Ketobacter sp. MCCC 1A13808: one gene and its partner. The protein of the gene in region 1 interacts with the protein of each later gene in a pairwise test. Links are inferred from orthologs where the notes say so. Each region holds a gene or a part of one and is shown in the gene's direction. Other genes may lie near its edges. The genes, in order: bioB and FT643_RS00730.

Region 1 (16,230 bases):
GGTGAAAGGTGAGCTTTCCGAAAACGAAGGCAATTTGATGCTGGCGTTTACGGAAACAAAGGGCAATAAGTCGTTGGGCGAACTGGGATTACTGCTTGAAAATGGTGTCGCGAGTGTAAAAGTGTTACAGCGAGTGTTAAGGCTTGCGGGTATGGAAGCCTCGGGTAGTGACGACAAAGTTTTGGTAAATATGCAGCAACCGCTGCCATTCTGATATTTAGTTATTGAAGAATGCTAATCTGTTATTGAAGAGTACCGTCTTATTCGTATGCGTTGAACCATCGGTTAAAGTGAGGTTCATAGAACCAGAATAAGAATAAGAATTAAGAAGGGCAGGAGATTACATTGACAGCGGATCCCCAAACCAATCCTTGGGTGAGTAAAGGCAACATACTGGCGTGTGCCGTCCTGGTAATTGCTATTGCCTATGTGTTGGTGCAGATAGTGTATTTGTTCGTAGATACCTCTGTTGGCGATGCCCCCTCGGTTTACGGGGATGGCAATACGGCTGGTATGCCGGTGAGCTCCGAAGGCAGCAAGGTCGATACATCGGCTATCGCTTTGTGGAGTCTTTTCGGCAAGGAAGGAGCGAAGCCGGTCGAAACCACTCAAACCACAGATGTGGATGCTCCTGAAACGCGCCTTGCATTGGAGTTGCAGGCTGTTTTCGTTTCGCCCGATAAAGAACGCTCTTCCGCCATGATTGCAGAAGCCCGTAAAGAAAGTCTTCTGTACCGTGTTGGCGATAAGGTTCCCGGTAATGTGTCTTTGGAAGCAGTGCACCCTGACCGTGTACTTTTGAACCGCAACGGTTTGCTGGAAGCACTTTATTTTCCTGAGAACGCAGGAGCGGGCATGAGCCGAGCTGGGTCAACCGCGCGTGGACGTGATGCGCGTTCCGCAAACTTGATGCGTCGTTCCGGGTCAGATAGTGGTCGCAAGGCATTTGGCTCACGACCCGGCGCTGGTGGTGGTCTGTCGCAAGCGGATATGCAGGCAGCCATGACCGGCCAGATGGTGGGCGCTTTACGTGAACAATTGGATCAGAACCCGTCTGAAGTACTGACTCAGTTCGGGCTGGCGTCAAATAATGGCCGTGGTTATCGTGTTTCTGAAAGTGCAAACCCCATGTTAGCCGCGGCAGGCGCACGACCGGGGGATTTGATTTTGGCCGTGAATGGTCGTTCTCTTGGTGATCCTCAACAAGATGTCGGCCTCATTGAAGAAGTTATGCAAGACGGGTCAATAAGAATCTCCCTTGAGCGCAACGGCAGGGCTTTTGAGTCTGAATTTCAACTACCTGGGCGCTGATAAATGATGTGGCTGGATTGGCAATAATGAAAAGACAAATGGTTGGAAGCGAGTTCCATATGAAAATAACTAGAACGCTGGCGGCGTTGATTTTTGGACTGATGTTATCGATTTGTGCCTGGGCACAAGACGACGGAGGTGCCTGGAAAATCAACATGAAAAAAGCCGACATTCGAACTTTTATCGAGCAGGTTTCCGATATTACCGGTTATAGCTTCGTCGTGGACCCCCGGGTGAAAGGGGAGGTGACCGTTGTATCCCACACGGAGATGTCCTCTGCGGATATTTATAATTTGTTCGAAAGCGTGTTGCGTATTCATGGTTATGCTTCTGTTAAAACCGGCAACGTTGTAAAAATTGTGCCTACGCAGGGTGCGAAGCAGGAAGATCTTCCTCTCTCAAACAGCGGCTTGGAAAGCGAGAGAATGGTCACCCGCGTTATACCGGTAGAAAATACCAGTGCCACGGAGCTGGTGCCGATTTTACGTCCGATGGTTCCTCAATACGGGCATCTGGCTGCGGTCAGCTCTGCAAATGCTCTGATTATCAGTGATCATGCCAACAACATCTCCCGTATCATGGGCATCATCAAGCGTATCGATAACGCAGAAAGCGAAGAAGTGGAAGTGATCCAGCTGAAACACGCCTGGGTTGGGGATGTTGTAAAAACCCTGGAGCAGTTGACTCCGGTGGAGACAGGAAATGCAGGGAAGAAGACCAGCCGTCCTTCCGGCAATGTGCGGGTGCGAGTTGTAGCCGAGGAACGAACAAACCGGTTAATATTGCGGGGCGAAAAATCCGCCCGAGCGCGTATTAAAGATCTGGTGATGGACCTCGATCGGCCGGTGGAATCCAGCGGGTCCACCAAGGTTATGTATCTTCGGCATGCGGAAGCCGAAAAAGTAGCTGAAATTCTCAGTGCTTTGATCGCAGGCAAGTCTGCAACCGGCGGAAGCTCTTCGTCTAGTAGTTCAAGCGGCAGCAAGAAAACGTCTGCTCCAGCGTTATCCACGTCGACCGGTGATGGTAGTGATGTCACCATTCAGGCTGACGAAACGTTGAACGCGTTAATCGTTCGAGCGGCTCCCGCCGATCTGGCTGAAATCCGCAGCATTGTGGATCAGCTGGATGTCCGCCGGGCTCAGGTGTTAATCGAAGCGGCTTTCGTGGAAGTATCCGGTTCGGCTAGTGAGGCCATCGGTGTTCAGTGGGCTTATGGTGATCCTGCCGAGGGGGTAGGCGGAACCAGCTTGTCGGTGCCTGGTCAGTTATCTCTTTCCACCGTAGCTGGGCTAATTGATAGTGGTAGTGATACCAGCACGACGGGTAATGCCGCCACAGATACTTCTTTTTCTGGGTTGTTGCTGGGTGGGGCAACTCAAAACGGTGCAGTCAGGATGGGAGCCATTATTCAGGCTGTAGAGTCCAATACCAACACCAATCTGCTATCCACTCCCAGCCTCATGACTTTGGATAATGAAGAAGCTGAAATCATTGTGGGTGAGAATGTGCCGTTTATTACGGGTACAAGTTTGAGTGGAAATAACGACAATCCGTTCCAGACAATCGATCGACAGGATGTTGGTTTAACCCTGCGCGTTACACCCCAGATAAACGACGGCAACGTAGTCCGATTGCAGTTAGTGCAGGAAGTTTCCAACGTGAGCAGCCAGGCAATAGAAGGCGCTGCTGACATAACCACGCAAAAACGTTCTGTCAAATCAGTAATTTTAGCCAACGACGGCGAAATTATTGTCACGGGTGGTTTAGTCAGTGATGACGTGCAGAAAGTGGTGAACAAAGTTCCGTTGCTGGGTGATATTCCTTTGCTTGGCGCGTTATTTCGGGCCAAGAGTGAGAAACTGACGAAGCGAAACTTATTGATGTTTCTTCAGCCGACTATTGTGCGCAATGATAAGGGCGCCAAATCGGTGAGCGAAGAAAAATATAAGCAGATGCGCAGCTTGAGCTTGACCATCGATCAATACGGCAATATTGAGCAGGCTCCCAGTTCGGTATTTCCCGAAAGCGCCAAGGAAGTGTTAAAGAAAGGTCTGCACTTTGGCTCTCAAACCGCGACAGAAGCCGACCCCAAAGCGAATGGGGAAGAGCAAGGCGAAGAAGAACAGGATGATAGTGATTATATGACGGACTAGTTCCGCTTGGTCACTGACAAGAAAAGGGGCTTAAAGCCCCTTTTTTTCGTCCGCAGAATTATAGTTTCACTCACGCGTTTTGTTGCCAGCTTTTCTTTTTAAAGCGTTTGTCCCAGCCTTTGTAACGCTTGCGGCAGTATTTATCCAGTGCCTCATAGCTTCCGAAATACAGATCACTGCCTTCCTCAATGCTAACGTCGAACTCACAATAGTCGTTGCTATGGTCTCGGCATATCAGTGGCCGCTTTTCATAAATTCCACAACGCCCATCGTCCAGTAAGTGCAGGCATTCGCTCAAAAAGAGCAGATACCAGCCTTCGGAGTCTTTGAATATATGTACGTTTTTGTGGGAAATTTGCCATAACAGCAGGTCAAAATCCCGCATCGAGGTGGGTTTATCAATATTTTGCGTCACATATCGACAGCATTTGGATTCGTAACAGATGTCACATTTATTGTCCGATAACGTAGTGTCGGATACAGCAATTTTTTTCGCCATAACAACAGGTTAAAGATTTGGTCCGTGGCCAATATGAATTTAGATTTTGAAGATGATGCTTTTAGATCAACTTGTTATAAACAGCCGGTGCCTCTCCTGATGCGCTAGCTTGTTCCCCTTTATATCGTATGTTTATATCAAGATGTCGGTCACTAGAGGAGGGGATAATAACGTGGTAACGGCATTAATTGTAGGTGCAGGGGCCGTGGGCCAGGTTTACGGGCATTTTCTGCAGCGAGGTGGCGCGTCCGTATCCTACCTGGTGAAAGAGAAGTACAAATACGACTGCGAAAAGGGATTTAGCCTTTACCGGTGTCGTCGTAGCGGTTTAGGTGCAGCTGAAGCTTTCAGGGCTGACCGTATTTTCACGCAGTACGATGAGCTAAAAGGTACAAATTGGGATCAGGTCTGGCTGACCGTTTCTTCCTCTGATCTTCGTGGTGAGTGGTTGCGACAATTGCGTGAAGTGGTGGGCGGCGCAACCATTGTGATGCTGCAACCGGATCTTGATGACCGCGATTACATTTATAGTGCATTCCCTCAGCAGCAAGTCGTCTGCGGCATAGTTAACTTTATCAGTTACCAAACGCCATTGCCGGATTTGCCGGATTTGCCGGATTATCACCCTGACTCCTCAAAGCAGGGCGTTGCCTACCTGGTTCTTCCCATGATGCCCGCCGAGTTTTCAGGGGATGTAGAGCGTCTGACCGGAGTGATGGAGGCGATGGCAGACGGTCGCTTTAACGTGAAAGTCGAGCAGGATGCGTCCCGAGTTTATGCAGACCGAACCGCGATGATGATTCCGCTGGTGGCTTTGCTGGAATTGGAGCATTGGTCGTTCAAAAAATTACGCTTTAGTCATTCGCTTGGGTTAGCCGTTGGGGCTGCACGAGAGGCTTTGTCGATTGTGGCGGCAAAATTTGGGCGGAGGTTGAATTGGACCGAGCGATTATTCAGTTTGTTCTGGGTAAAGCTGGCGTTACCGGTTATGCGTTATGTTTCACCTATGGATGTCGAATCCTATGCCAAATTTCAGTTCGTTAAAACCGCGTCCCAAACGCGAATGATGCTACAACATTTTATCGATGATGGTGAGCTGTTGGGGCAATCTACGGTGGCATTACAGGCGCTCTATGACCGCCTTCCGGAGAGGCCGGAAAGCGCGAAAGCGGCGTAGGGTTATGGCTGCCGAGCCAATCCGTGTTCTTAAAACAAGCGAAAGGGTTCGTCATCCAAAATGAATAATTGTTCCTGAAGTTCGCTTATATGGCTTTGCCAATAGTGCTCTGTATTAAACCAGGGAAAGTTAGGGGGGAAAGCCGGGTCGTCCCAGCGTCGCGCGAGCCAGCCGGAGTAATAGACCATTCGCATGGTTCGCAGTGGTTCAATTAGTTGTAGTTCTCGCCGGTCGAAATCATGGAATTCTTCATACCCCTCCAATATTTCACTGAATTGAGCGATCTGTTCATGGCGGCTACCAGACAGCAGCATCCACAGGTCTTGGACTGCCGGAGCGTTCTGACAATCATCAAAATCGACAAACCAGGGGCCGGTTTCCCGGTGCCACAGAATATTTGCGATATGGCAGTCACCGTGACAGCGTATTAGGGAGGGAGTGATGGCATTGAACAAGCTTCTGAAACGTTCGGTAAACTCGTTAATCAGGTTTTTGTAAGCTGGTATTAGGTGGCTCGGAATAAAGTTGCGGCTTAACAAGTAGTTAGAGGGCTCGCTGATCATGCGCTCTATAGTTAGTGTGGGCCTGGCAGTGAAAAGAGTCGTTCCCCCCACTTTGTGCAGTCGACCCAACAATCTACCCAGCCATACCAGCTGGTCAAAATCATTCGGTTCTGGAGCTTGACCGCCTTGGCGTCGGAAGGCAGCAAAACGGTAGCCCTGGAAATAGTGCAGTGTGCGTCCTTTAACTTGCAATGGCGCCACGGCCGGTAATTCGAGATTGGCGAGATCCCTGGAATAAGCGTGCTCCTCAAGAATGGCTTCATCGGACCAGCGTGAAGGGCGATAAAACTTTACGATGACAGGCTCGCCGTCATCGATTCCAATTTGGTTAACCCGGTTTTCGTAGCTGTTCAAGGGAAAAAAACGCATGTCAGCGATAAAACCAAGAGACTCTACTGCATTGATGATCAGGTCGGGAGTGAGGTTGTCATAGTTGGGGTGTAGCACCCTGTCGGTGGAGGGTCGATTCGACATAAAAAACGCTTCACTTAAGGTTGCCGTCGGTGCCGTCCTAAGACGGAGCGGTCCATTTTAGCACAACAATCAAAATGAATTGGTTGCACTGGTGCGGGCGACTGCCCATCCATCCACTCTTTCGATGCCGGAGCGACGGAACTGAGCGGCAATCTGATTCAGGGTACTGCCGGTTGTGATGACGTCGTCGATAAGTGCGATGTGGGAAAGCGCCGGATATTCTTCCCGCAGCAAGGCGCGGTTAACTCGATAGGTGCGCTGTAAATTGACTTGTCGCTCAGCGCGGGAAAGCGATTTCTGCTGAACGGAGTCTTTTATTTTCCGGATCAATGTATAACTCACCGGGATCTTGAGTTTATTGCCCAGTGTTTTAGCAATGATGCCGGACTGATTGTAGCCCCTTTCACTTTGCCGGTACGGGTGGAGAGGGACGGGGACCAGCAGTTGGGGACGAACAACATTATTTTGTTGGATGCTTGTTGCTAGAGTCCGGGCCAAGCTGAGTAACAGTTCCGCCCGGATTCCGCTTTTGCCGGAAAGCAATAGTTGGTTGATAGGGAAGTCGTAAACGAAGGGGGCATGGCATGAATCAAATTCCGGTTCTGTGTGGGTGCATTGAGCGCACAGGCCGTTAAACGGCGTACCCCATGGTTCAGCGCAGCGTAGGCAGCAATGCTGATTCCAGGGCAAATCATCATGGCATCCCGGGCACCATTCGCCTTTCAATCCGATATAACGTTGGCATAGCAAGCAAGAAAACATATTTAGGTTATAAAACGACCTCTTGTAAACTTTTGTCAAAACTATCCAGTTGACAAAGGGGTGTCGCCGGTTACTATGCTCATCATTAGCTCAATTTAACCGGCCCACGGGCTGAGTGGCATTTCGGAACATGTTTTGCGTGAGTATCTGAAATTGCTCTACAGCAATCAGATAGACAACGCAGCGACAAATATTGACGGCAGAAAGGACGGGGACATGACGGCAAAGCAGAATCCAGTGGAATCGATACGACACGATTGGACAATCAAAGAAATCCAACAGTTATTCGATCTACCTTTTAATGATCTGATGTTTCAGGCGCAGACAGTTCACCGTCAATACCATGATCCTAACGCAGTTCAAATCAGCACCCTGCTGAGTATTAAAACCGGTGCCTGCCCTGAGGATTGCAAATACTGCTCGCAAAGTGGTCATTACAATACCGGCCTGGAGAAAGAAAAACTGTTGGAAATCAATCGGGTGCTAGAACAGGCTCGACAGGCGAAGGCATCCGGTGCCAGCCGCTTTTGTATGGGGGCTGCATGGCGCTCCCCTCGGGAGAAGGATATGCCCTATGTCCTGGATATGGTGCAACAGGTTAAATCTCTGGGCATGGAAACTTGCATGACTTTGGGGATGTTGGATCAGGGGCAGGCACAACGACTCGCTGACGCCGGGCTGGATTATTACAACCATAACCTGGATACCTCACCTGAGCATTACAACTCCATTATTACCACTCGTACCTACCAGGATCGCCTGGATACATTGTCCAATGTACGCGATGCCGGCATGAAAGTGTGCTGCGGTGGCATTTTGGGCCTAGGTGAAACGGCCCGCGATCGTGCCGGGTTACTGATGCAGTTAGCGAATTTGCCAGACCATCCAGAAAGTGTACCGATTAATATGCTGGTCAAGATCGAAGGCACGCCCCTGGCCGATGTCGCGGATCTGGAACCGTTCGATTTCGTGCGTAATATTGCGGTTGCTCGGATCCTGATGCCAAAATCGTTTGTACGTCTGTCTGCCGGACGCGAAGCCATGAACGAACAAATGCAGTCGCTTTGCTTTATGGCGGGTGCAAACTCGATTTTCTATGGCGACCGTTTGTTAACAACCAGCAATCCGGAAGCGAATTCGGATCAGAAATTGTTTGCCAAGCTGGGCATCAAACCTCTGCAAATTCAGGGCGCCAGTGATGAGGCTAATGAAGCGGCTATTCTGGACTCGGTGGAACACCAGAAGAATGCCCACTTGTTCGTGGACGCTACCCGAAAAAGCGCGACACCTAAACCGCATGAACAATGCCCCAAGATGGCTGCAACCGGCGGAGCGCTGCAGTAAGTTGCCGGTACGGTTTTTCTTAGTAGGTTAATTGAACAATGAGCGATCCTTTCCAGCTGGGTGACCGGCTGCGCCAACGACGAGAACAGCATCTGTATCGTCGGCGCAGGGCGCTGCACTCGGCTCAGGGAACGCACATACAATGTGACGGAAAACCCCTGCTGAATTTCTGTAGTAATGATTATTTGAGTCTGGCAAATCATCCTCGCTTGATCTCAGCCGCGAAAAAGGCCGTCAATACGTTTGGAGTCGGCAGCGGTGCGTCCCACTTAGTCATCGGCCATAGCTGTTTGCACCAGCAATTGGAAGAGCGCTTGGCGGATTGGGTGGGGCGGCCAAGAGCGCTTCTGTTTTCTACCGGTTATATGGCAAATATGGGGGTGATCAGTGCGCTTTTAAAACGCGGTGATACGGTCTTTCAGGACAAGGTTAACCACGCTTCCCTGCTGGATGGTGCGCAGCTGAGCCGGGCCAGATTGGTACGCTATCCCCATTGCGATACAGAACATTTACAAAGGCTATTATCGGCTACGGATACGCCATCATTGGTGGTGACGGATTCCATTTTCAGTATGGATGGGGATGTAGCACCGTTAATGGATATGGCCCGAACCTGCCAAAACGAAAATGCTTGGCTTATGGTAGATGATGCGCATGGGCTGGGCGTGTTGGGTCGGGGAAAAGGCGTGCTGGCAGAGTATAACCTGAGTCAGTCCGATGTACCGGTGTATATGGCGACACTGGGCAAAGCGCTCGGGAGTTATGGTGCGTTCGTGGCTGGCAGCGATGATTTGATCGAGTTTTTAATTCAATTCTCCCGATCCTACATTTACACCACGGCAATCCCGCCTGCGATTGCTGCGGCGTCCCTGGAATCGTTGTCGTTGTTGGAAACGGAAACCTGGCGCATAGACCGTTTGCACTCGTTGATTGACTATTTTCGCAGGGCTGCAGCGGCCCGGCAGTTACCAATACTGTCGTCGCAATCCGCCATTCAACCTTTCAAGATCGGCGATTCGGAACGGGCGGTTCAGATCAGCGAAAAGCTACAAGCTTGTGGCATTCTGGTCGGCGCTATCCGGCCTCCGACGGTGCCTGTTAATACCGCGCGGTTACGTATTACGTTGCAGGCCGATCATCAGGAAATCGAAATAGATCAATTGCTGGATACCTTGGTGTCGGTATTTCACCAGACTGACCAGCAGTAGGAGTTTATCCAAGTCATGTCTTTGTCACTTTACTACGACACTTTTCGCTGCACAGGCGATATCGAGCGCCCCCCCGAGCTTTTGTTGGTTCATGGTTGGGGTATGCACAGTCTGGTATGGGATCCGGTGATGCCAGCACTGCTACAACGTTTTCAGGTGACTGTGGTGGATTTACCCGGCTTGGGGCGTAGCCCTATGCCGGGCGGAGACTACGACCTGGACTATCTGCTGCGGCATATACTGGCTATTGCTCCAGCCCAAGCTGTATGGATGGGCTGGTCGCTGGGTGCCATGGTAGCAATGAAAGCCGCGATCGATTATCCCGGCCGTGTCACCGGGCTGGTGAGCGTGGCATCGACACCCAGGTTTGTTTCTGACGACCAGTGGTTGGTGGCCGTTAATCCGGAAATTCTGACTGCCTTTTATCAAGTGCTGCTGGAAGACGCAGAAGGCACGCTCATTCGTTTCCTCTCTTTACAATGCAAGGGCAGCGATACCATTAAGGCCGATATACGTCGGCTCAAGGAGCTGGTGACCTTTCACGGGATTCCGGCAAAAAAAGCGTTGCGCTGTGGTTTGGAGATTTTGCAGCAAGTGGATTTGCGCAATGAGTTAAATCAGATTCAATGTCCGGCACTGTATCTTTTTGGGGAACATGACCACCTGGTTCCTGTGGGGGTCAGCGCTGCAATAACCAAACTGCAACCAGAGGCGGACACGGCGATTATCAAAGGGGTGAGCCATATCCCGTTTTTATCGGCTCCTGATTTATTTGTGGCGGCTTGCTCAGAATTTTTCAGTGCGCGGAATTTAGGATGAGTTATGTCAGTTAACAAGCGCGCTATTGCAAAGTCATTCAGCCGTGCCGCTACCCGGTACGACAGTGTTGCGCATGTGCAACGCCAAGTGGGGGAGGCGATGTTGTCTTTGCTTGAAAAACAGGGAAAGTATTATCAGAACGCATTGGATATCGGCTGTGGCACCGGTGCATTAACACGGGCGTTGTCACCTTATGCGGATAGTCTCACGGCTTTGGATATTGCGCCCGGAATGCTCGCGGTCGCGCAACAGCGTGATCAAGATAAGCGTATTAGTCGGTTTGTCTGTGGCGATGCCGAGCAACTCCCTTTCCCGTCACAATGTTTTGACTTGGTGTTCAGTAGTTTTGCATTACAGTGGTGCGATAACCTGTTTCAGGTAGTGACCGACATCCGTGCTTTGTTAAAACCGCAAGGGCGTTTTTTGTTTTCGTTACCGGTGGACGGGACACTCTGCGAATTAAAGCAAAGCTGGGCGCAGGCGGAAGGCCGTCACAGCCACGTGAATTCTTTTTTACCGGTTGACCAGGTGCGCTTGGCCTTGCAGCAATCTGAATTTAACATGGTTGCGTTTCAGGAGCGTACAGATCAGGTTTTTTATAAAAGTGTGCGGGAGCTAACGCGCGAATTGAAAACCTTGGGCGCCCACCAGGTCACTTCCAATCGGACCCCCTCGTTAACTGGAAAACAGACTGTTTTGCGTATGACTGCGGCTTATGAAAGGCTCCGGACTGAATCGGGGCAATTGCCTGCCAGTTGGCATTACGTTGTCGTTTGTGTGGAAAAATAAATTATGGCTAAAACAAAAGTGTTTTTTATCACGGGCACCGATACTGAGGTCGGAAAAACCTACGTGACAGTCGCGTTGCTGAATGCCCTTAAGCAGAAGGGGTTACGGACATTGGCATTGAAACCGATCGCGGCCGGTTGTGAAGAGCAGGGTGGTGAATGGGTTAACGACGATGCGTTGCAATTACGTCGGGCGATGACAGAGCAATTGCCATACCAGCAAATAAATCCCATTGCGCTGAAGTCGGCCATTGCGCCTCACCTGGCCGCTCAGCAGGAAGGCAGGCGACTGTCGGCGGATCGATTAACCGGTGTTATTCGCGGTTCGTTGATGACGCCGGCCGATGTTGCCTTGATTGAAGGGGCTGGTGGTTGGCTGGTGCCACTGAATGAGCGGGAGACGTTGGCGGACTTGGTAGGTCAGCTAGCCATCCCGGTGATTCTGGTGGTGGGGGTGCGTTTGGGTTGTCTGAATCATGCCCTGCTAACAGTCCAGTCGATTACCGCGGCGGGCCTCCCGCTTGCTGGCTGGGTGGCGAATTGCCTGGATCCTGCAGCGTCGATGGTGTCAGAAAATATTGAAACGTTGGCAGCGCGTATCGATGCGCCTTGTTTGGGTGTGATTCCCCGGCAGACGTCGGCGAGCGAGTGGGGCGGCGCGGAATTTCTTAATATTGATGGGCTATTAGAAAGTGCACTTTAAGAACCGGATTTAATGCGTGGTTTTCGGTATGGGGCTACAGTCCGCCAATTCCGGGGGAATCCTCCCTAACCTGTTTTGATGATTTTCGTTTTTAAAAGCAGCTCTTTACTCCATCGTTGCCGGGTAGATTCCGGCAGTACAATATTTGATCTGCTGGTCTATACTGATTAGAACGCCGTTAGACCGCTTTGTATTGGTTCGCTAATGCAGGAGCTCACTGGGCTAGGTCAGCGTGTTAACCCGCAGTCGGTATGCGCGGGTCTCAGAATTGTCCGGATGAGGTAAATATTATGGCCATCGGCTCCATTATGAACAACGGTGTAATGGGCATCCAAAAAGGCTATAGCCAGATCAATCAGGCAACAGCCAACATTGCTAAAGTAGCGGTATCAGAAAACCCGACCCGGGATCTGACCGAATCAGCGGTTACAATGATGCAGGGCAAAGTGCAGGTTGAGGCTTCTGCTAAGGTGCTGCAGACGGCCAGTGACACGATCGGCTCGCTCATTGATATTCAGGCATAAGCGGTCAAGCTGATGTTTATTTCTCCTGCTCAAACGAACGCGGCGTATTATAGCGGTGCAGAAAGTGCGACGACCGCAACCGGAGTGGTTCGCGTTAGTGCACGTGGGGCGATTCCTCCGGTTGAAGCCGCAGAAAAAGATGCGGCTTCCCAGAACCAACAATCTGACTCCCCTGTGGCGAATGGCGCCAGTCCTGCGCCACCATCCGATACTGAAAAAACAGCGCCGAAGGAACCGTCTTTAAGCAAAGCGGAAGCCGAAAAACAAGCAGAGCAGCAACAGCAGCAGGAAGACCAGGTTATCATTGATCAGCTTAAGGCTCGTGACCGTGAAGTACGGGTTCACGAGGCGGCTCATGCTGCAGTCGGAGGGCAATATGCGGGTTCTCCCAGTTATGAATTCACACGAGGCCCCGATGGTAAAAACTACGCTACAGCTGGCGAAGTGGGCATCAGCGTATCGGAGGCCAACGATCCCCAAGCGACTATTGAAAAGGCCAGAGTGATTCAAGCTGCGGCTTTGGCGCCGGCTCAGCCATCCGCACAGGATCGTCTGGTGGCAGCAGAAGCTGCTCGAATGGAATTGAATGCTCAGGCCGAGCTGCAGCAATTGAAAGCCCAGGAAGCCGAGCAGTCAGTACGGGAGCGGGAATCAGAAACGGCTGAAAGTGAGTCGGATGATCCTGGCGCGCTCCCGGAAAAACGTGGCGACAACTCGTCATCAGTGTATGACGCCAGCCGCGATCAACTTAATTTGTCAGCGGGAGAGGCCGGTTTGGCAGAAGCAAACCCTGCCGCGATAACCTCAGACACTGAAAGTCAAACTGCCGCTGCGTTTCGAGTCGCGACCGACAACGTCTATTTCCAGCAATTCCGGCAGCAAGGTCCGGTTGATGTGCAGCACCCTTACGGTAAAAGCGGGCAGTTGCACCTTCTAGCCTGAGCCTGCATTGTGCGCACGCAGCGTCCCTATCTTTCCTATTAATTTAAAAACTTTTTTATTGCGCTCAATTGGCTCAATCATTGCTCGCATGACGGGGGTAGTTTGCTAAATTTCGGCCAACAAGTGGCCTTACTCGGCCAATATCTGTATGAAAAGTGTAAAACAACATTGACGAATTAAAACAATTGTTTGAAACTTCTGTTTGTCAGTGTTGAGCGTTGGAATGCGAAGGCCGGGTTTGACTTCGGGGTCACGAAAAATTCTAACGCTCGTTTGAATAGTTCGGGTACCATGCTTTCCCCGAATGTTTTGGTGCAAGCCTGCATCAATGATACAGTTTTCACTGGATTTCCATGCTTGGTTGAAGCCAGCCAAGCCGAATGTTGTTCAACATGCCTGCAGACGCATACGGGCAAACGAGGATTTAACCATGCCAGAATATAAAGCTCCCAGACGAGATATACAGTTTGTATTGCACGAAGTTCTGAAGTTGGAAGAGCATTACAAAGCGCTGCGTGGCGATGAGGAAGTTAATCGTGATTTGATTGATGCCATTCTGGAAGAAGGCGCTAAGTTCTGCGAAAACGAGTTGGCGCCCTTGAATCGCAATGGCGATGAAGAAGGTTGTGGCTTTGAGAACGGCCAGGTCACAACTCCAAAAGGTTTTAAAGAGGCGTATCAAAAATACATCGAGGGTGGATGGCCAGCACTTAGCGCATCTATTGAAGATGGTGGCCAGGGCTTGCCGAATTCATTGGGAATTATGATCAGTGAAATGGTGGGTACTGCGAATTGGTCCTGGGGAATGTATCCCGGACTCAGCCATGGCGCAATTAAAACGCTGGAATCGCATGGTACTCCTGAGCAAAAAGAGCGGTTTTTGACTCGGTTGATATCCGGAGAATGGACCGGAACCATGTGTTTAACCGAATCACACTGTGGAACGGATTTGGGAATTTTGCGCACGAAAGCGGAGCCCAATGCCGACGGCTCTTACAGCATTACCGGAAACAAAATATTTATTTCGGCGGGTGACCACGACATGGTGGATAATATTATTCACATTGTATTGGCGCGCTTACCGGATGCGCCCAAAGGCACCAAGGGCATTTCTTTGTTCATTGTACCTAAAGTAAATGTCGGCGAAGACGGTACCTTGGGTGAAGCCAACGGAGTGACCTGCGGCTCTATCGAACACAAAATGGGAATCAAAGCCTCAGCCACTTGTGTGCTGAACTTCGAAGGCGCGAAAGGGTATCTGATCGGCCCCCCTAATCGCGGTCTGAACTGCATGTTCACTTTTATGAATACAGCGCGTATCGGAACTGCGTTGCAGGGCGTCTCGGCTGCGGAAGGTTCATTCCAGGGTGCATTGGCGTACGCAAAAGATCGTTTAGCCATGCGCTCATTAAGCGGACCTAAGGCACCGGATAAAGAAGCTGACCCGATCATTGTTCATCCGGATGTTCGTCGCATGCTGTTGACCCAGAAGGCTTTTGCTGAAGGCGGTCGTGCAATGTTGTATTACCTGTCCATGCAGGGTGACGTGGTTGAGCATGCTGAAGACGAAGAAGCGAAAAAACTGGCCGATGACTTGATGGCATTTTTGACCCCGATTGCGAAAGCCTTTTGTACAGAAGCCGGTCTGGAAGCCGCCAATCATGGTGTACAAGTATTTGGTGGTCACGGTTTTATCCGGGAATGGGGTATGGAGCAAATTGTTCGCGACACCCGCATCTCCACGTTGTATGAAGGCACTACCGGTATCCAGGCCCTGGATTTATTAGGGCGTAAAGTGATGTTGACGCAGGGCGCGTTACTCAAAAACTTCACCAAGATCGTTCACAAATTCTGCAAAGAAAATGCAGATAACGAATCTATGGCGGAGTTTATCGCGCCTTTGTCAGCGGTTAACAAAGAATGGGGTGACGTGACAACTCAGATTGGCATGCGGGCGATGGCCAATCAGGAAGAAATTGGCGCTGCTGCAGTGGATTATCTAATGTACAGCGGTTACATCACGTTAGCCTATTTTTGGGCCTTGATGGCCAAGTCCGCCCAAGAGCAGTTGGCTGCCGGTAGCAGTGACGTTGGTTTCTATACCGCGAAAGTTCAGACAGCCCGTTTTTATTTTAAGCGTATCCTGCCGCGCACCAAAGCGCACGTTGAAACACTTAACGGCGGCATAGATAGTTTGATGGAGATGGAAGAAGATAATTTCGGCTTCTATTGATACACACGGTTTCCCTCTGTAGTCCTTTGCCCGCACACAAGCGGGCTTTTTTTCTACAGAAACGATTGCCAAATAAAAAAGGTTCAATGAAAATTCCATTGAACCTTTTTTATTTCACCTGTGCTGAACCTATTTTACCAAGTCAGTCCATCCACCAGAGCTATCATTGTCTCCGAAACTGCCAAATTCATCGTCGTCCACCTCGGCGTCATCAGGAACATCTTCAAGTGACGCGGCCTTGCGTGCTTCTTCTGCAGCTTGTTTTCGGGCGATTTCAGCTTGCTTTCGTTTCTCTGCTTCTTGTTTTGCTTGCTCTTCGGCGAGTTGTTGACGCTCTTTTTCCAGCTGGGTTTGTCGGGCGGTTTCTTGTTTCGCCTTATCTTGCTGTTGACCGTAAGCCGCTTTCTGCTTTTTGATGTTGGCTGCAGTCGCTGTTTGGCAGCGTTCAGTAGAATTCATTAATTTGGAAAATTGCTGGCTGGAAGTCCAGCTTGAATACTGTTTAACCGTCCCCAATAACTTGCTATCGCTTGTGATTTTGCGTTTTTGGGTGGCTGACTGATTGTAGGCGCTTTCCGCTTTTGAAACGTCGGCATCTCCAGTAAAGCGGATGCTGGATTTGGCGGCAGCATCGCAAGCGTTTTGTGCCTCTGTCAGCACGGCAATACCCTCAAGAATATCTTTCTCCAGCGCGCGCTTGTTTTTAATTGCCGTCCGTATAAATTCA
Region 2 (16,210 bases), on another replicon or contig:
CGCTGCAATTGGCGATGGATAACATCGGTCGTTGTCAGCGTTGCCGCAATTTCTCGGAGAGTGAGGTATGCCAGACCTGTACTCAAACCAGTCGTGATGCCAGTCTGTTGTGCGTGGTAGAGACCCCCGCGGATGTGATCGCGTTGGATCAATCCGGTGGTTTCCGCGGTTACTATTTTCTTCTGTTGGGGCACCTGTCGCCGATCGATGGCATTGGCCCGGAAGAGATCGGTGCTCCGTTGCTGGATCAACGCCTGGCGGAAGGCGAAGTGAAAGAAATGGTGATTGCCACTGGCACAACAGTGGAAGGCGAAGCCACTGCGCATTACCTTTCTGAAATGGCGCGCAGGCATGGAGTGGTCGCCTCACGAATCGCGCACGGTGTGCCAATGGGGGGTGATCTGGAATACGTCGATAGCAATACCCTCAGTCTTGCGCTAAAGGGCAGGAAACGACTGGAGTAACGCCGGTATGAATACCATTTATACGGTGGCTGCAATTACCTGGTTTGCCGGCATCACTGCGTATGTCGGGGGATTGCTGGCCCGCTATGAACGTACTCCCGAAACAGAAATAAAAGACAAGGTCATACACGGTGTGGTCGCATTTGGCGGTGGCACGTTGATTTCCGCCGTAGCTTACGCCCTGCTGCCGTCCGGTATTCAAAACCTTTCGGTACTAAATTTGAGCCTGATTTTTCTGGCCGGCAGCGCCGTATTCTGCTTTTTGGATCAATTTCTGACAAAGCGGGGTGGTGCGGTCTCCCAGTTTCTGGCGATGTTAATGGATTTTATACCGGAGGCCATGGCGCTGGGCGCTGTGTTTGCAAGTAACAGCGCGTTAGGCATGCTGTTGGCGGGCTTTATTGCTATCCAGAATTTTCCTGAGGGATTTAATGCTTACCGGGAGATGGTGCAAAACAAGGTGAGTGCCAAGACCGTGCTGCGGCTGCTCTTTTTCGCTTCGCTATTGGGCCCGGTTGCCGCCGTCATTGGCCATGTGTTTTTGCGCGAGCAGGCGGAACTCACTGCGGGGATTATGACCTTTGCCAGTGGCGGAATACTGTACCTTATCTTTCAGGACATAGCGCCGCAATCAGCGATGAGAGGACATTGGAGCCCCCCTTTTGGTGCGGTGTTGGGTTTTCTACTGGGTGTGATCGGGCATATGCTGGTGCATGGCTGATCCGGTGGTGAAAGGCTCGTCCCGCAAAACCACGTGACGTGAATAAACGAAAATTGCGAACCAAGCAAGCGCTTGGTATATTCGAGCCTCATCCACTTCCGGGCTCAGGGAATCGCCATGTCTTCGTACCCAGTCTATTTTGGGGAAACTCAGCAACTCATCCGCCACTCGGTGAAAAAATTCGTCGAGCAGGAAATCAATCCCCACGTAGAGCAATGGGAGGAGGCTGGCGAATTGCCGCGTACCTTGTACCGCAAAGCAGGCCAAGCGGGCATATTGGGTATCGGTTATCCCGAGCAATACGGTGGCACGGGGCTGGATGTGTTCAGTAAAATTGCGGCCTCAGAGGAAATAATGGCGTGTGGCGCTGGCGGTGTTGCGGCCGGTCTGGGGTCTATCGATATCGGATTGCCACCGGTTGTCAACTGGGGCAGTGACGAGTTAAAGCGTCGTGTAGTTGCACCCGTGATTGCTGGAGAGAAAATTCAATGTCTGGCAATAACCGAGCCCAGCGGCGGTTCAGATGTAGCCAATCTCAAAACACGCGCGGTCAAAGACGGGGACTACTATCGGGTTACCGGCTCCAAAACGTTCATTACCAGTGGCGTCAACGCCGATTATTACACCGTAGCGGTGCGTACGGGTGAGCCGGGTTATGGTGGCATCAGTTTGCTACTGATCGAGAAAGGCACTCCCGGATTTAGCGTAGGCAGGAAGCTAAAAAAAATGGGCTGGTGGGCGAGCGATACTGCCGAACTTTTTTTTGAAGATTGTGCGGTGCCTAAATCGAATCTTATCGGTCAGGAAAATGCCGGTTTCTATGTGATCATGACGAATTTCCAGATGGAGCGCCTGAATCTGGCGATTATGGCAAATTGCACCTCGCAACTGGCTCTGGACGCGTGTCTGGGTTACGTCAAGGAACGCAAGGCGTTTGGCAAGCCATTGTCCGGTTTTCAGACACTGCGGCATAAACTGGCAGAGGTCGCTACCCAGCTGGAAGCGTCAAGGGAGTTCACCTATCGGGTTGCAGCCAGAATCGCGGCGGGTGACTCGGTTATTAAAGAAGTATCGATGGCGAAAAACTTTGCTACCAGTGTAAGCGACCGCGCAACCTACGACGCTGTTCAGGTATTTGGTGGTATGGGCTACATGCGTGAGACGCTCGTGGAGCGACTGTATCGCGATAATCGCATTCTTGCCATTGGCGGCGGTACCTTCGAAATCATGAACGAAGTCATAGCCAAGCAGTTGGGTTTATAGTCATTCGCGGCTATGCCCTATATAATGCACAGTTTTTGACACTCCAAAAGCCTGAAGGCTGAGATATTCTTACTTGTGAATGTACAGTGGATCGATAGTCACACTCTGGTGTTGAAGCTTTGCGAGCAGCTTCAGGGCCAATCCCGCCTGGCAGTGGACACCGAATTTGTCCGCACCAACACTTACTTTTCCCAACCTGGATTGATCCAGGTCGCCACCGATTCGACTATTTATTTAATCGATCCTACTGGCTTGAGGCGGGCTGATATTGCCCCTTTGGGTGACCGCCTATTTGCAGCCGATGTGCAATTGCTAATGCACAGCGCAGGGGAGGACCTGGACGTGTTCCGGGGACTGTGGAACCGGTTACCGGTCAACCTATTTGATACCCAGATTGCCGCCAGTTTTGTGGGCTTTGACCGCCAATCCGGTTTGCAACGCCTGCTTAAAAATGCGCTGGATATCGACCTTGCAAAAGAAGAAACCCGCTCCGATTGGCTGAAACGGCCGCTAAGTGAGAGTCAGCTTCACTATGCGGCTGAAGATGTGCGCTATCTGCATAAACTGGCGGATGTGCTGGAAGACAAATTGATCACTCTGGACAGAATGGATTGGTTTCAACAGGAGAGCCGCGCGCTGATCACCCGTTATGAAAACCGTCCTGCGGATGATCAGTTGTATCTGGGGTTTGGCGCAGGTTGGAAGCTAAAACCCCAACAGCAAGCCGCATTGCGTTACCTGGCAGGGTGGCGTGAACGTACCGCACGGGAAATCAATACGCCCAAAACCTTTATTGCCAAAGACGCGAACCTATATGGTTTGGTGGAAAACCGCCCGAAATCAAAAGGCCAGTTGGCGGAAATAGGTCTGCAGAGTAGTCAGATCCGCAAATATGGAGACCAGTTGATAGAGCAGGTGGAAATAGGTTATCAGCAACCGATTCCCGATCCTTTGATTCCGCGCCCGTTAAGCAAATCCCAGCAACGGTTTTATAAAGAACTGCGTAAAGTCGTTTCTGACCAGGCCGAAAAACTGCAAATTCCCGCCGATCTATTATCCAGTAAAGCGAATCTGGTGGATTATCTGCTGTCCAGGGGAACGTCCGCTGCCAGCCCTTATGCCGGTGGTTGGCGGGAACAGGCCGTACAACCTTGTCTGGACGCGTATTGCGAATCGTCCGATCACGAAGCTAATCAACACGAGGATTCAGCCGCACATGACTGAAAGCAGTATCCGGTGCTCAGTTTATAGAAGCCCGAAAAAAGACGGAATGTATATCTATGTATTGAAAATAGAGCAGCCGTTTGAGGAATTACCGGAAGATCTGATGAAGCAGTTTGGGGAACCGGGTCATGTGATGGATCTGGTGTTGGACAAGGACCGCAAACTGGCAAGAGTCAATGTGTTGGATGTGATCAACGGACTGAAAGAAAAAGGCTATTATTTGCAGATGCCACCGTCTATTCACGGTTCAGAATAGCAACCTACTTACGTCGAGCAGCGGCCATGACTGAACGCTTTTGGGAAAATAAATCACTGGAACAAATGACGGATTCGGAATGGGAATCGTTATGCGATGGTTGTGCATTATGCTGTTTGCAAAAGCTGGAAGATGCTGACAGTGGCCGGATTTATTATACGGACCTTGCGTGTCACTTGTTGAATATTGATAAGTGCAGCTGTAAGAATTACAAGAACCGATTAAAGCTGGTGCCCGATTGCCTCAAAATTACCCTGGATGCTATCGATGAGTTCCATTGGCTACCCAATAGTTGCGCTTATCGCCGTCTGGCGGAGGGGCGGTCACTGGCAGATTGGCATCCGCTGATTTCCGGACGCCGTGAATCTGTGCATGAAGCTGGAATATCTGCGCGGGGCAGGGCGATTCCGGATTCTCTGGTGCAGCAACAGGATTGGGAAGACCATATTGTTCATTGGGTTAAATGTTAACCGGAAGGAATACGAATGTTAGATAGTATGGAGTACGCCGCTACGTGGGGAGCGTATTTGTTAGCTGTGCTGGGTGTTTTACTGTTCTGGTGGCGGGTGACCCTGTTTATTCCCTGGGTAACCATTCGAAATGCACTCAGACTGATCGTAGTGGCGCCACTGCTGGTGCCTGCACCGGTCACCGATGGCGGATTGGATTGGGCGCCCGCGCTATTCGTTTTGCTATTCGACATCACATTGCAGGAAGAGGGTAACCCCCTGAGAGCTGTGCCTTTTTTGAGTTATGGAGCGGTCGTCGCTTTGCTGCTGTTTCTAGCCGATATGGGATACCGCTTCTGGCGCAGTAAACGAGAACAAAACCGGAAAACTCAGCCTGTTGCTGAGGACGACGGCACACCAGACCCCGTCTGATTTCGTTCTCATTCAATCTAATCAGTAGTTTACAGTTCAAATGTCACCGCTCTGTCAGGAAATTGCCGGTATAGCTGCTATAACTTAGTGGTAATGCCAACCAATTCTTGACGGAGTGAGCGTGAAGCTACCCCCTTTATCCGGACTCGTTTTCATCACACTTTTGTGGACGCTATTCTATGCGGTACAGAATAGCCAGGCAGCCGAGCAGCCGAAATCGGATATGCGCGTACTCATTGATATTTCAGGCAGTATGAAGCAATCAGATCCACAGAACTTGCGTATTCCCGCAGTAAAACTCTTGTTGAATCTGGCGCCGGACAACAGCCGCTTCGGAATCTGGAGCTTTGGCCAGATGGTGAATAACCTGGTGCCGTCAGCGGCGGCCTCGGCGCAATGGAAATCCAGTGTCGTCAGCAAAGTGAATCTGATTAACTCCGCCGGTTTGTATACCAATATTGGTTTGGCACTCGAGAAAGCCTCGATGGGGCAAACCAAGCCTGACCCCGAATGGGAGCGGACTCTGGTTTTATTGTCAGATGGAAAGGTGGATATTTCCAAGGACCCCCAGCGTAATGCGGCAGAAAAACAAAGGATACTTGAGAAGGTCGTGCCGCGTTTGCAACAGGCCGGATTTCACATTCACAGTGTTGCGTTATCGGACAATGCTGACCTTGGCTTCCTAAAAGAATTATCGATCCGCACGGGTGGGTCGTTTTCCCGCGCCGGTAGCGCCGATGAATTGCTGAACGTCTTTGTCGCCGCTGCAGATCGTGCCAACGTGCCAGATCAGGTGCCGCTGGAAGGGAATCACTTTGCCATTGACGATTCAATTGAAGAGTTTACCGCGTTGGTGTTCCGAAAATCCGGAATGGCAGAAACCAAACTGGTGGCGCCGGATGGCAGCCAATACAGTCTCAAGCAGGGGTCGCACAACGTCAGTTGGTTTGCAGATCAGGAATTCGACCTAATCACGGTCTATAACCCGATGCCGGGTGATTGGGAAGTGGTTGCGGATATCGATCCTGATAACCGAGTGACCGTGGTGTCCAATTTACAGGTGAATATGGAAGGGTTGCCTGAAAATGTGCTTGAAGGTGAAAACCTGGTAATGAAAATGACCCTGTCTGAAAAAGGCCGCACTATTACCAATCCCAATTTCCTGAAGTTAATGGAGATCACGTTTCGTCAGGACGCGGCGGGCGGTGAAACCTTCGAGGGCAAGTTGTCTGAGTCAAGCGACGGAGAACCGAAAGTGCCTGCGGACGGTATTTATAGCGCAAAGCTGGGGCGCACGATCACGGATGGCACCCATACCTTTTCTATTGTGCTGGACGGCAAAACCTTCAAACGTAAGAAATCACAGGTTGTCATGGTACATCAGCAGGTGTTGGAGGTAACGCCTGCTTACCGTGATAATCAGGGTGACCTCCTGCAATATCTTAACCTGCAAACCGTAACGGGCCTGGTGAATCCAGAAGACATCCAGATCGTTGCCCAGATTACCGACCCACAAGGTGAAAAGAGTATACAAAATGCAGTGGAACTGGGTGACGGTAAATACACGCTGGATGTACCCGCGACCGACTCGAAAGGCGCGTATGAAGTTCTGGTCCGGGTGTCCGGAACGTCACTGAACGGACACCCGTTTGAATTGGTACAAGGTCCCTATACGGTCGATTACACGCCCATTGAAATCACCAATAGTGATGCTGGAGACCAGCTCGCGGCCGGTGAACCGGGGACGATTGAGACCTTCGATGAAGGTGCATTGGAGATTCCGACATTGGAAGTAGAGGAGCTGCCACCGGAGGGGGGGGCAGATGAGCTTTACGAACCCCCTGAAGGCGAAGAATTGCAGGATGTTTCGGAACCGGATTCGATAGCAGAGAATACAGATTCAAGCGACGCATCCCCAACGGGTTTTGACCCCACCTGGATATTGGTGGTTTTGGGTAACCTGGTGGTCATTGGGGGCGGGATCTTTATCTATATGAAATTTCTGCGCAAAACCGATGAAGAGCAGAGCAAAGTTGTGCAGGAAATCGAAGCGGTCCAGCAACAGAAGAAGCAGAAACAATCCAAAGCCGAGGCTGAAAATAGTGAGCAGGATGCGGCGCTTGTACCAAAATCCGAAACTAAGGTAAACGCGGATGCAGAATCTGCTGTGAAACCTGATGTGGTTGCGAAGGACGTTGTAAACCCGGTGCCGGAGCCGCCTTTACCGGAGCAAAGCTATCAGAATGAGACTTCAGTGCTCGAGCTCGAAGACGACGAAACCGTTGAGGTGGGTGATGACAGTGACGGCGTCCCGGACGAACAATACCCCGACGTCGACATGACCGACGATGAGTTTCAGCTGGATGACCCCAAAAAAGATTAAGGTCTGTTAGAGTTGGTAAATCAATTCGTTGCGGAGTAAAGGCCGGATGTGTGAACTGATGGGAATGAGCGCCAATGTGCCGACTGATATCTGTTTTAGTTTTGCCGGGCTGATAAAACGGGGCGGTGAAACAGGGCCGCACAAGGACGGCTGGGGGATCGCTTTTTACGAGGGTAAAGGCGTGCGTGAATTCAAAGATGTGGACGCCAGCAGCACGTCAGAATTGGCTCATTTTGTGAGGCGCTTTCCTATAAAAAGCCACGTCGTTATCAGTCACATTCGACAAGCCAATAGTGGCCCTGTGGCATTGGAAAATACCCACCCCTTTCAGCGTGAGCTGTGGGGAAAAACCTGGGTTTTTGCGCACAACGGCCAACTTAAAAACGGGGTCCGCAAGCAGAAATTAAGCCGTTATCGCCCGGTGGGAAGCACGGACAGCGAATTTGCTCTTTGCTATATTCTGGACCAGCTACAAAAGCAGTTTACCCGCTATCCGGCGAAGGGTGCACTTTTCAGTGCATTGCATGAACATTGTCTATACCTTAGTAAATTCGGGGTTTTTAATATTCTGCTGAGTGATTCAAAGTATCTATACTGTTACTGTACGACCAAATTAGGCTGGATCTGCCGCCGAAGCCCTTTTGGCCAGGCCAGACTCAAAGACCATGATATGGTGGTGAATTTCAGCGACCAAACCACGCCCGACGATGTTGTCACCGTTATTGCCACTGAGCCATTAACGGATAACGAGGATTGGACTCCGATTCAGCCAGGTGAGCTTCTGGTTTTCCACAAGGGGGTAGTCAGCGGAAAGATAAGTGCCGCCAGCACCCAGTAATTCTTGAAGAGCAACGATGTACAATAACAGCACCGGGAACGGAAATAAGGCCTTAGAAGCAGAAAACAGCGCGCCTGTGCGGATCGGGGCGCGGCTGGTGATCGAACTGTTGCGAATACAGGCAGAAGACCCTCCTACTGACAATATCAGGCTGACCCCGAACCGGACGAAGCACGCTCTGGCGGTGCTTAAACAGAAGCTGATCGAAGTGCAACGGCACGCAACCAAAAACGATGTTCACTGTTCGGTTACTCAAATACTGGCGGAAAGCTGCAGCGGAATGGAGATCGCGTTGCCTATTGCCGAACCGGATTGGGGCGCGGTGGGCTTGCTGGATCAGTTGTTTGATCAGTTGCTGACAGAACAAGGGCTGGATCAGGAAGCCCGTGGCTGGATCGAAAAATTGCGCTTGCCCATTCTGCGCTACGCCCTTCTGGACTATTCCTTTTTTTTCACTCCGCAAAACCTGGTTCGCCGCTTTCTCAATCAAGCGTATTTGATCCTGTTGAGCAGCACTGAAAAAAGTCGTCGGGTTTATCGGGAAAAACTCGATGTTTATATAAAGCGTATCCTGAACGAATTTGTGGACGATGCGGGGGATATGAACAGCATTTGTATTGAGGCGCAGGCTTGGTTTGCAGGTCAGAATGAAAAAGTAGAAAAGATCGAAGAGCAGCTGAAGGTGCTGGAATCTGCCCGTCGTAAAGAAAATGTCGCTGAACCCCGAGTCGTGGATGAGCTAAATCGGATTGCATCCGGTAAGCAGTTGCCGAAAATGGTGACGGAGTTTCTGCACGGTGAATGGCGACGATCAATGCTTCACGTGTCAATGCGTGAAGGGGAAAGTGGCTCCACCTGGAAGCGGCAGATACGGATCACTGAGTCGATAGTCGAATTCTGCCTGGATTGTGTCGCCAATGACGGTGGCGAACAGGAAAAATACCGCAGTTTCTATCCGGTACTATTAAAAAATATAAAAGCCTTGTTGGAAAGTGTTGCAGACGATCAAGAGGCATTGGAAGCGACGTTGGAGCCGCTGGAGTTGGCACTAACCGCGATGCTGAACGGGGCCATTCCACCGCTCACTGACACGCCTGCACTACGGCATGCTAATACGCATGTGTCCAGTGTGGAAGTAAAACGGGTGGGCCAGCAGGCGCTCAATCAAATTGAAGGCCTTAGTGAAGGTGACTGGTTGCGCATGAAAACCTCAGAAGGAACCCATGAATTATGCAGGGTAACTCTGAAAGGGGTGGATCAGGCCCCCTGGGTTTTAGTCAGTCAAAGTGGTAAAACGGTGGCTAAGAAAAATTCGGTTCAGCTGGCCCAGGGTATCGAAGGCGGTGTTGTCGATGTCGTTAAGAATACGCTTTATTGGGATAAGGGACTTGAAAGCGCGTTAAATCAATTACATGCCAAGTGGCTACAGGCCAACGAAGAACAAAAACGCGAAGCGGCCCGCAAACGACAGGCAGAAGCGGAAGCCCGCTTGCGCGCTGCCAAGGAAGAAGAAGCCAGAAAAGCAGCGCTACTGTTAGAGCCGCAAGAGGATAAGGTAGACCGCGTTGACGCAACCGAATCCCGCACCGAAGAAATACTACAGAACTCCGCTCTGGCTTTAGAGAAAACGGAAACGGAAGCTGATGAGGTGGGTGACTTTATAGCCCCCAGAACTATTAGCGAACACGAAATGACTGCCGCTATGCAAGCAATCGAGCAGATTCAGGTGGGCGGGTGGATCGCGCAGCAAACGTCTGAGGGCGAACTAAGGTGTAAGCTGGCCGTAAAAATCCGGGGTCGCGATAAATTGGTGTTCGTGAATCGCGTCGGTATCAAGATTTTGGAAATAGATAAGCAGGAATTGGCGCGTTTGATGGTCTACGGCGCAGTTTCAATTCTGGATACAGGGTCGGCTTTTGATAGTACCTTGGAACGGGTAGTCAGAAGTATTCAGAAAGAAAAACGATAGGATAAAATATGGCAGATCAACGCAGTCATAAACGACAAAGCCGCAAAGAAGATGCTTATCTGGAAGTAACCATAGATGACGCTGAAGGTGGGTACATTCAGAAGGTTATCGCCTGTGAGACGGTTGATCTTTCTCAGCGGGGTTTAAAAATTTATATGAGTGAGCCTGTTGAACAAGGCCTTATCTCAGAAATTCTGGTTGAAATATCCGGGGAACAGGGGCGGTTTTTTCTCACCACGGAAGTAAAATGGATCAGTCCTACCGGTGATGATGGATGGTACTTTGCGGGCTTTGAAATTTTCGATGCCGAAAATACCGACTTTGAATCCTGGTCTAGAATGGTGGATCAGCGTGCGGAACGAGAGCGTAAAGAGCCGTAGCTCAGGGTCAATCCCAATCCCCTCCGATCATTTTCGCCAGAGGGGGCATCGCGCGTTTACTATTGCACGCTCTCGTTGTCGCTGAATACACCTTCGAATAACACCGACGTTAAGTAGCGTTCGCCGGAATCCGGCAGAATGACCACAGTGGTTTTGCCTTTATTTTCGGGTCTGTCTGCTCTCCGGATGGCGGCACAAACGGCAGCACCGCAGGAAATACCCGCAAGTATGCCTTCCTTTTCCATCAGCAGGCGGGCGTATTTGATGGCATCGTCATTGCTCACCTGTTCAACCCCGTCTACCATTTTCAGGTCCAGATTCTCGGGCACAAACCCGGCACCGATACCTTGTATTTTATGAGGCCCGAAATTCAATTCTTCCCCCGCCAATGTCTGGCTTATTACCGGAGAATCCACTGGCTCTACTGCGATGGATTGAATGGGTTTCTGTTTGGTGTGTTTTATATATCGGCTAACGCCGGTGAGTGTGCCTCCGGTGCCGACACCGGCTACGAAAATATCCACTGCGCCGTCCGTGTCTTCCCAGATTTCGGGGCCGGTGGTTTTTTCATGGATACCGGGATTTGCCGGATTTTCGAATTGTTGCAGCATAATCGTTTTACCGCCGCTTTGTTCCACAATTTCGGCCGCTTTGGCGATCGCTCCTTTCATGCCTTTCGGACCTTCTGTTAGCACCAGATTAGCGCCCAGCGCCTTGAGTACCTTGCGCCGTTCCAGACTCATTGTCTGCGGCATGGTCAGCGTTAATTTATAGCCGCGTGCGGCGCAGACATAGGCCAAAGCGATACCGGTATTTCCGCTGGTGGGTTCGACCAACTCCATGCCTGGTTTTAACAAGCCGTCACTTTCTGCTTGCCAAACCATATTAGCGCCGATGCGGCACTTGACAGAAAACGCCGGATTACGGCTTTCAATTTTCGCTAACACCGTATGTGGCGTTAGATTTTTCAATCGAACTAAGGGGGTATTACCAATGGTGAAAGAATTGTCTTCGTATATTTTAGTCATTGTAAATATCCAGTTAATGAAAAATCCCAACGCGAAAAGGTTGTGCAGTGAAGGATTCTACTCCCTTGTTATGCATTTTCAATGCGGCAACCCAGTTCACAGAGCCATTGTGGCAGTGTTCACATTGACCAATTTATTGCCCGGAAGTGCCACTTAGTGCCCGTTTTATTGTGGGGCTGTTCAAACTTTCATCCCACTGCCGAGGAGGTTCACTGCTAGCCTTTTATAAAGATGTTAAATGACCGTCGGGATGTGAGGGACTTATGAAATATTGGATGTTGGCCGCTTTTTGCAGTGGTCTGTGTGCGGCAACCACCGTCACTGCTGGACAGAATGACGCCGCGGATGTGGTAGCTGATCAGGTGTTCAGAGCGGGCCTGGAGTATTGCAATCAGGCATCGAAAGTGAGTAGAACGGACGCGTCTGCTGCGCGCGAGCATTTTGCACAATATTTATCGCATCTGGAGCGCGCCAAGACGATCGCGGCGCAGGTGGTTCAGGACAATAGTTACATCCAGCGGGAAGCCCGGCGCTGCAGTCTGGTAGAGGATAATATTGCCAGACTGGAAGCTATGACGTTGGCCCAAGCGAGTCTGGATCGCTGCGGGGAGGTCCGCATGGCCTTGGACCAAGGCGCGCTGACCCAGGCCCAGACAAAATTCAATGAGTATGAAACCATGAGCCAGCAGGCACTTGCAGTAACCCCCACGGTTTTGCGGGTAGGTTCGCTCGGTGTGCAGTTTCGGCGTTGCGACCAGCTGGTGGAGAAAATTTCGTTAGCGAAAGTAAAACGAAGCCGTGTGGCTCTGGAAACGGAGCGCACGCTAGCGGGCTTCAAGCGCGTTATGGACAGCTGTTCTGTAGCTGAAAAGCTACTGCAGAGCCCGATGGAGGATAGCGGAAAGTTGCAGGCCACCAAACGGGTTCTGGAGCAGGTGAGTGAACAGCTGCAGCTCGCTGATCGTCAGGCAGCCGAATTAGTAAGGTCTGCCGTTGCCAGTGGCGTGGCCTATGAACAGCAGGTGACGGATGCCCAGTATAACGCGTCGGCTTGTCGGCAGAATCTGCTCTCGCAGGTATCCGCAATCCGCCATCAGGTGCAACAAGCGGGGTTGCAGCAACACGTTGCCACGGTAGAACAGCCAGAGCCGGTCGCAGCATCTGCTGCTGTACTCGTTCAGGAAGAGGTTAGTCCCTATGCCGCCAAGCCGAAAAATCCGGAAGAGGTTTCGGTCATCGGAGGGGTGGTTCAGTTAGGCACTCCTGAATTCTGATCAGAATTCAATATATTGAAAATATAGTCAGCCAGGGTTGATCGATTGTGCCGCCTATGTGTCCGGTATGGCCATTTTCAACCCCTTCCTCTGTGGATAGAGTGGGAATCAGACTTCCGGGGTAAGACTCCGGGGCACATTAATGGCCTTCATGACGTCTACAAGAGAAGTGGATTTGGTTTATAATGTCGCCAAATTAAAATGGTTCAAGGCGAAGACTATGCAATTTCAAGGTACCGATCAGTACGTTGCCACCGACGATCTTAAACTAGCGGTGAATGCAGCGATCCAGTTACAGCGCCCATTATTGATTAAAGGTGAACCCGGCACCGGTAAAACCATGCTGGCAGAACAAGTCGCGGAAGGGTTGGGCATGCGGCTGCTGCAGTGGCACATTAAATCCACCACCAAAGCACACCAGGGTTTATACGAATACGATGCAGTATCCCGGTTACGCGATTCTCAGTTGGGCAATGATAAAGTCCATGACATCAAAAATTACATTAAAAAAGGTAAATTGTGGGAAGCCTTTGAATCCGGTGAACAGGTTGTATTGCTAATCGATGAGGTGGACAAGGCAGATATCGAGTTCCCCAATGATTTGCTGCAAGAACTGGATAAGATGGAATTCTATGTGTATGAAACGCAAGAAACCATAAAAGCCACTATACGGCCTATCGTCATCATCACCAGTAACAACGAAAAAGAACTGCCGGATGCTTTCTTGCGTCGCTGTTTTTTCCATTATATTGATTTCCCCGATAAGCCGACCATGGAACAGATCGTGGAAGTGCATTTTCCCGGCATTAAAAAAACGTTGCTAAAAGAAGCGATGGAGGTGTTTTTTGACGTGCGCAAGGTGCCGGGCCTGAAAAAGAAACCATCCACGTCAGAATTGATCGATTGGCTGAAATTATTGTTGGCCGACGATATCCCCGAAGACATATTGCGTAACCGTGACACCAAAAGTGCGATACCGCCACTTTATGGCGCCTTGGTCAAAAACGAGCAGGATGTTCATTTGCTGGAGCGTTTGGCATTCATGCACCGTCGTGAGAGCTAAGCATGTTAATCGATTTTTTCTTTGAACTGCATGAAGGCAAAGTCCCGGTCAGTATTCGGGAATACCTGGACTTGTTGTCGGCGCTGGAACAAGGTGTCATTTATGCAGACATGGATCAGTTTTATTACCTGTCCCGAACGGTATTGGTCAAGGACGAAAAGCACTTTGATAAATTCGACCAGGCTTTCAAAAAGTATTTTGAAGGGCTGGAAGTGCTGGATGAATTGTTTGAAAACTTGATACCGGACGATTGGCTGCGCAAAGAAATTGAAAAAAACCTGAGCAAAGAAGAGTACGAAAAGCTCAAGGAGTTAGGCGATCTTGATAAGCTCATGGAGGAGTTCAAGAAGCGCCTGGAAGAGCAGAAAAAGCGTCATCAGGGCGGTAATAAAATGATTGGCACCGGCGGAACATCCCCGTTTGGCGCGTATGGTCAGAATCCGGCTGGATTCCGCATGGCGGGACCGGGACGGACTGGCAAAGCGATAAAAGTCTGGGAAAAACGCCAGTATCGTAATCTGGACGATTCGGTTGATTTGGGCGTGCGTAACATTAAGATGGCTTTACGTCGCTTACGTAAGTTTACCCGTAGTGGGATGCCTGATCAGCTGGATATTGACGATACCATCGACAGTACAGCCCGTAACGCCGGATTTCTTGATATTAAAATGGTGCCCGAGCGCCGAAACGGAGTGAAGGTTTTACTCTTTTTCGATGTGGGCGGATCAATGGACCCCTATGTTCGCTCCTGTGAGGAGTTGTTCTCCGCTGCTCGCACTGAGTTCAAACACATGGAGTATTTTTATTTCCATAACTTTATATATGAAGGGGTTTGGAAAGATAACGCAAGGCGCTGGACCGACCGCACATCGACCTGGGATATTCTGCATAAATACAGCAGCGATTACCGGGTGATTTTTGTCGGGGATGCAACCATGTCTCCCTACGAAATCAGTTCTGTTGGGGGCAGTGTGGAGCACTGGAATGAGGAAGCCGGGGAAAAATGGCTAACCCGCTTGACGGATTACTTTGAAAAAGTGATTTGGTTGAATCCGGAGCCGGAAAATACCTGGGAATACACCACGTCGGTTACCTGGACAAAACGCCTTATGGAAGACAGGATGTATCCGTTGACATTGAAAGGGCTGGAAGAAAGTATGCGTTATCTGGCTAAGTGATTAATACAGCCTGGCCTGCTGGTAAATTCTGTAGAACGCGAAGCCGAAAGAAGCAGCTCTATGATACATAGGTCTGCTTTTTTTCGTTTTTAGTGTCTAAACCGTTATTCTTTGATTTCTATTTCAGGCAGTACGGCTTGTTCAATGACGAGTTTCTCAGTGGGGGCCACCACAGTGGATACGCCTACGAATACCGTTTCACCGTGCTGATTTTTAATTTCATTGGCAATCAACACAAAGTTTCCGCGACGCTTTTTCTCAGTCAAGGTGAGGTGAGCTGTCAACGTATCCCCAGGCCGAACCGGTTTTTTAAAACGCATTTCCTGGCCGAAATAGATGCTGCCGGGGCCGGGAATGGTGGTGGCAACGGCGGCACTAATGATGACGGCACATATAGCGCCATGGGCAATGCAGCCACCAAATTGCGTGGTTTTTGCGTATTCAGGATCAAGGTGCAGAGGATTGGTATCACCCGAGAGAATGGCAAATAGTTTGATGTCTTCTTCGAGTATTTGTTTTGTATATTCGGCAGTCATTCCGATTTCGAGCTGATCGAATGGAATGTTTTCTAAAATAGGCATGGCATGCTCTCCCTTATCCAGCGATCAAAAAGTTTATCGAGCTAAGGATTCGGTAGATAGCGTTTAAATGTAACTGAGTTTAAGAGAGCGTGGCCTATGCCAATGCTGCTTCAGGCTTTTTTGAATGAATGGATTCCCTTAACCTTGAATTTATCCAGTATATGATGTCTTGCACTACTTCCCGCCGGTTTATTTCATTCAGAATTTCATGGCGGCCGTCCTTGTAAAGCTTAAATGTCACATCGGTCTGGCCGCCACTTTTAAGGTGGTTTGCTAGTTTCGCTACTCCATGCTGAGTCGTGCGGAAGCTGATGGGGTCGCGCTCACCGGATGTAAGGTAGAAGGGCAAGTGATTAGGGATTCGACGCAGGCTGCTGGAACGGCTTATGGTTTCCAGACCGCCCACAAAATCTTCCCACATTTTATTGGTACACAGAAAGCCGCACAGGGGGTCCAGCATATATCTATCCACTTCTTCAACGTCCCGTGTCAGCCAATCTGCGTCGGTTCGGGGTTTGCCGAATTGCCGGTTAAATTTGGAAAATGCTTGCCGGTCAATCAGCTCGCTGCGGCCTTTATCGCCTCCGCGTAATTTCTCCAATTTGATGAGTAACTTGGGTGGCTGTAACGAGCGGGGAGTTGAGTAAGCGGAACCGGATAATATCACGGCATCCACTGTGTCACCGTGTTTCAGGCAATAGGCTTGA

The links.
Region 2: the proteins of bioB (region 1) and FT643_RS00730 interact in binary tests that used the Escherichia coli proteins (3 or more experiments, as listed by UniProt). The link is inferred for Ketobacter sp. MCCC 1A13808 from one-to-one orthologs.

The regions. Positions count from the first base shown.
Region 1 is NZ_VRKW01000019.1:20,759-36,988, forward strand. Bases 6,421-9,222 are described here. They hold bioB (biotin synthase BioB), read left to right. Parts: upstream 6,421-7,158; coding sequence 7,159-8,286; downstream 8,287-9,222. Other genes in these bases: FT643_RS21015 (ComF family protein), read right to left, coding at 6,421-6,942; bioF (8-amino-7-oxononanoate synthase), read left to right, coding at 8,325-9,222. Outside these bases: gspN (type II secretion system protein N), read left to right, coding at 1-214; FT643_RS20990 (type II secretion system protein N), read left to right, coding at 346-1,311; type II secretion system secretin GspD, read left to right, coding at 1,371-3,467; FT643_RS21000 (YkgJ family cysteine cluster protein), read right to left, coding at 3,538-3,966; FT643_RS21005 (ketopantoate reductase family protein), read left to right, coding at 4,139-5,143; FT643_RS21010 (serine/threonine protein kinase), read right to left, coding at 5,173-6,153; more of FT643_RS21015, read right to left, coding at 6,250-6,420; more of bioF, read left to right, coding at 9,223-9,494; pimeloyl-ACP methyl ester esterase BioH, read left to right, coding at 9,510-10,313; malonyl-ACP O-methyltransferase BioC, read left to right, coding at 10,317-11,102; bioD (dethiobiotin synthase), read left to right, coding at 11,106-11,804; FT643_RS21045 (flagellar biosynthesis protein FlgE), read left to right, coding at 12,095-12,328; FT643_RS21050 (putative metalloprotease CJM1_0395 family protein), read left to right, coding at 12,341-13,270; FT643_RS21055 (acyl-CoA dehydrogenase C-terminal domain-containing protein), read left to right, coding at 13,701-15,503; FT643_RS21060 (hypothetical protein), read right to left, coding at 15,633-16,230. UniProt on the Escherichia coli protein: Catalyzes the conversion of dethiobiotin (DTB) to biotin by the insertion of a sulfur atom into dethiobiotin via a radical-based mechanism.
Region 2 is NZ_VRKW01000001.1:151,807-168,016, reverse strand. The notes cover bases 6,353-9,134. They hold FT643_RS00730 (class II glutamine amidotransferase), read left to right. Parts: upstream 6,353-7,238; coding sequence 7,239-8,030; downstream 8,031-9,134. Other genes in these bases: FT643_RS00725 (DUF1631 family protein), read left to right, coding at 8,047-9,134; FT643_RS00735 (VWA domain-containing protein), read left to right, coding at 6,353-7,192. In the rest of the region: recombination mediator RecR, read left to right, coding at 1-464; FT643_RS00765 (ZIP family metal transporter), read left to right, coding at 472-1,185; FT643_RS00760 (acyl-CoA dehydrogenase family protein), read left to right, coding at 1,303-2,448; FT643_RS00755 (ribonuclease D), read left to right, coding at 2,524-3,672; FT643_RS00750 (YcgL domain-containing protein), read left to right, coding at 3,665-3,928; FT643_RS00745 (YcgN family cysteine cluster protein), read left to right, coding at 3,955-4,398; FT643_RS00740 (hypothetical protein), read left to right, coding at 4,414-4,809; more of FT643_RS00735, read left to right, coding at 4,931-6,352; more of FT643_RS00725, read left to right, coding at 9,135-9,999; FT643_RS00720 (PilZ domain-containing protein), read left to right, coding at 10,008-10,379; cysK (cysteine synthase A), read right to left, coding at 10,439-11,407; FT643_RS00710 (hypothetical protein), read left to right, coding at 11,671-12,681; FT643_RS00705 (AAA family ATPase), read left to right, coding at 12,902-13,744; FT643_RS00700 (vWA domain-containing protein), read left to right, coding at 13,747-14,922; FT643_RS00695 (MaoC/PaaZ C-terminal domain-containing protein), read right to left, coding at 15,027-15,503; FT643_RS00690 (alpha/beta hydrolase), read right to left, coding at 15,598-16,210.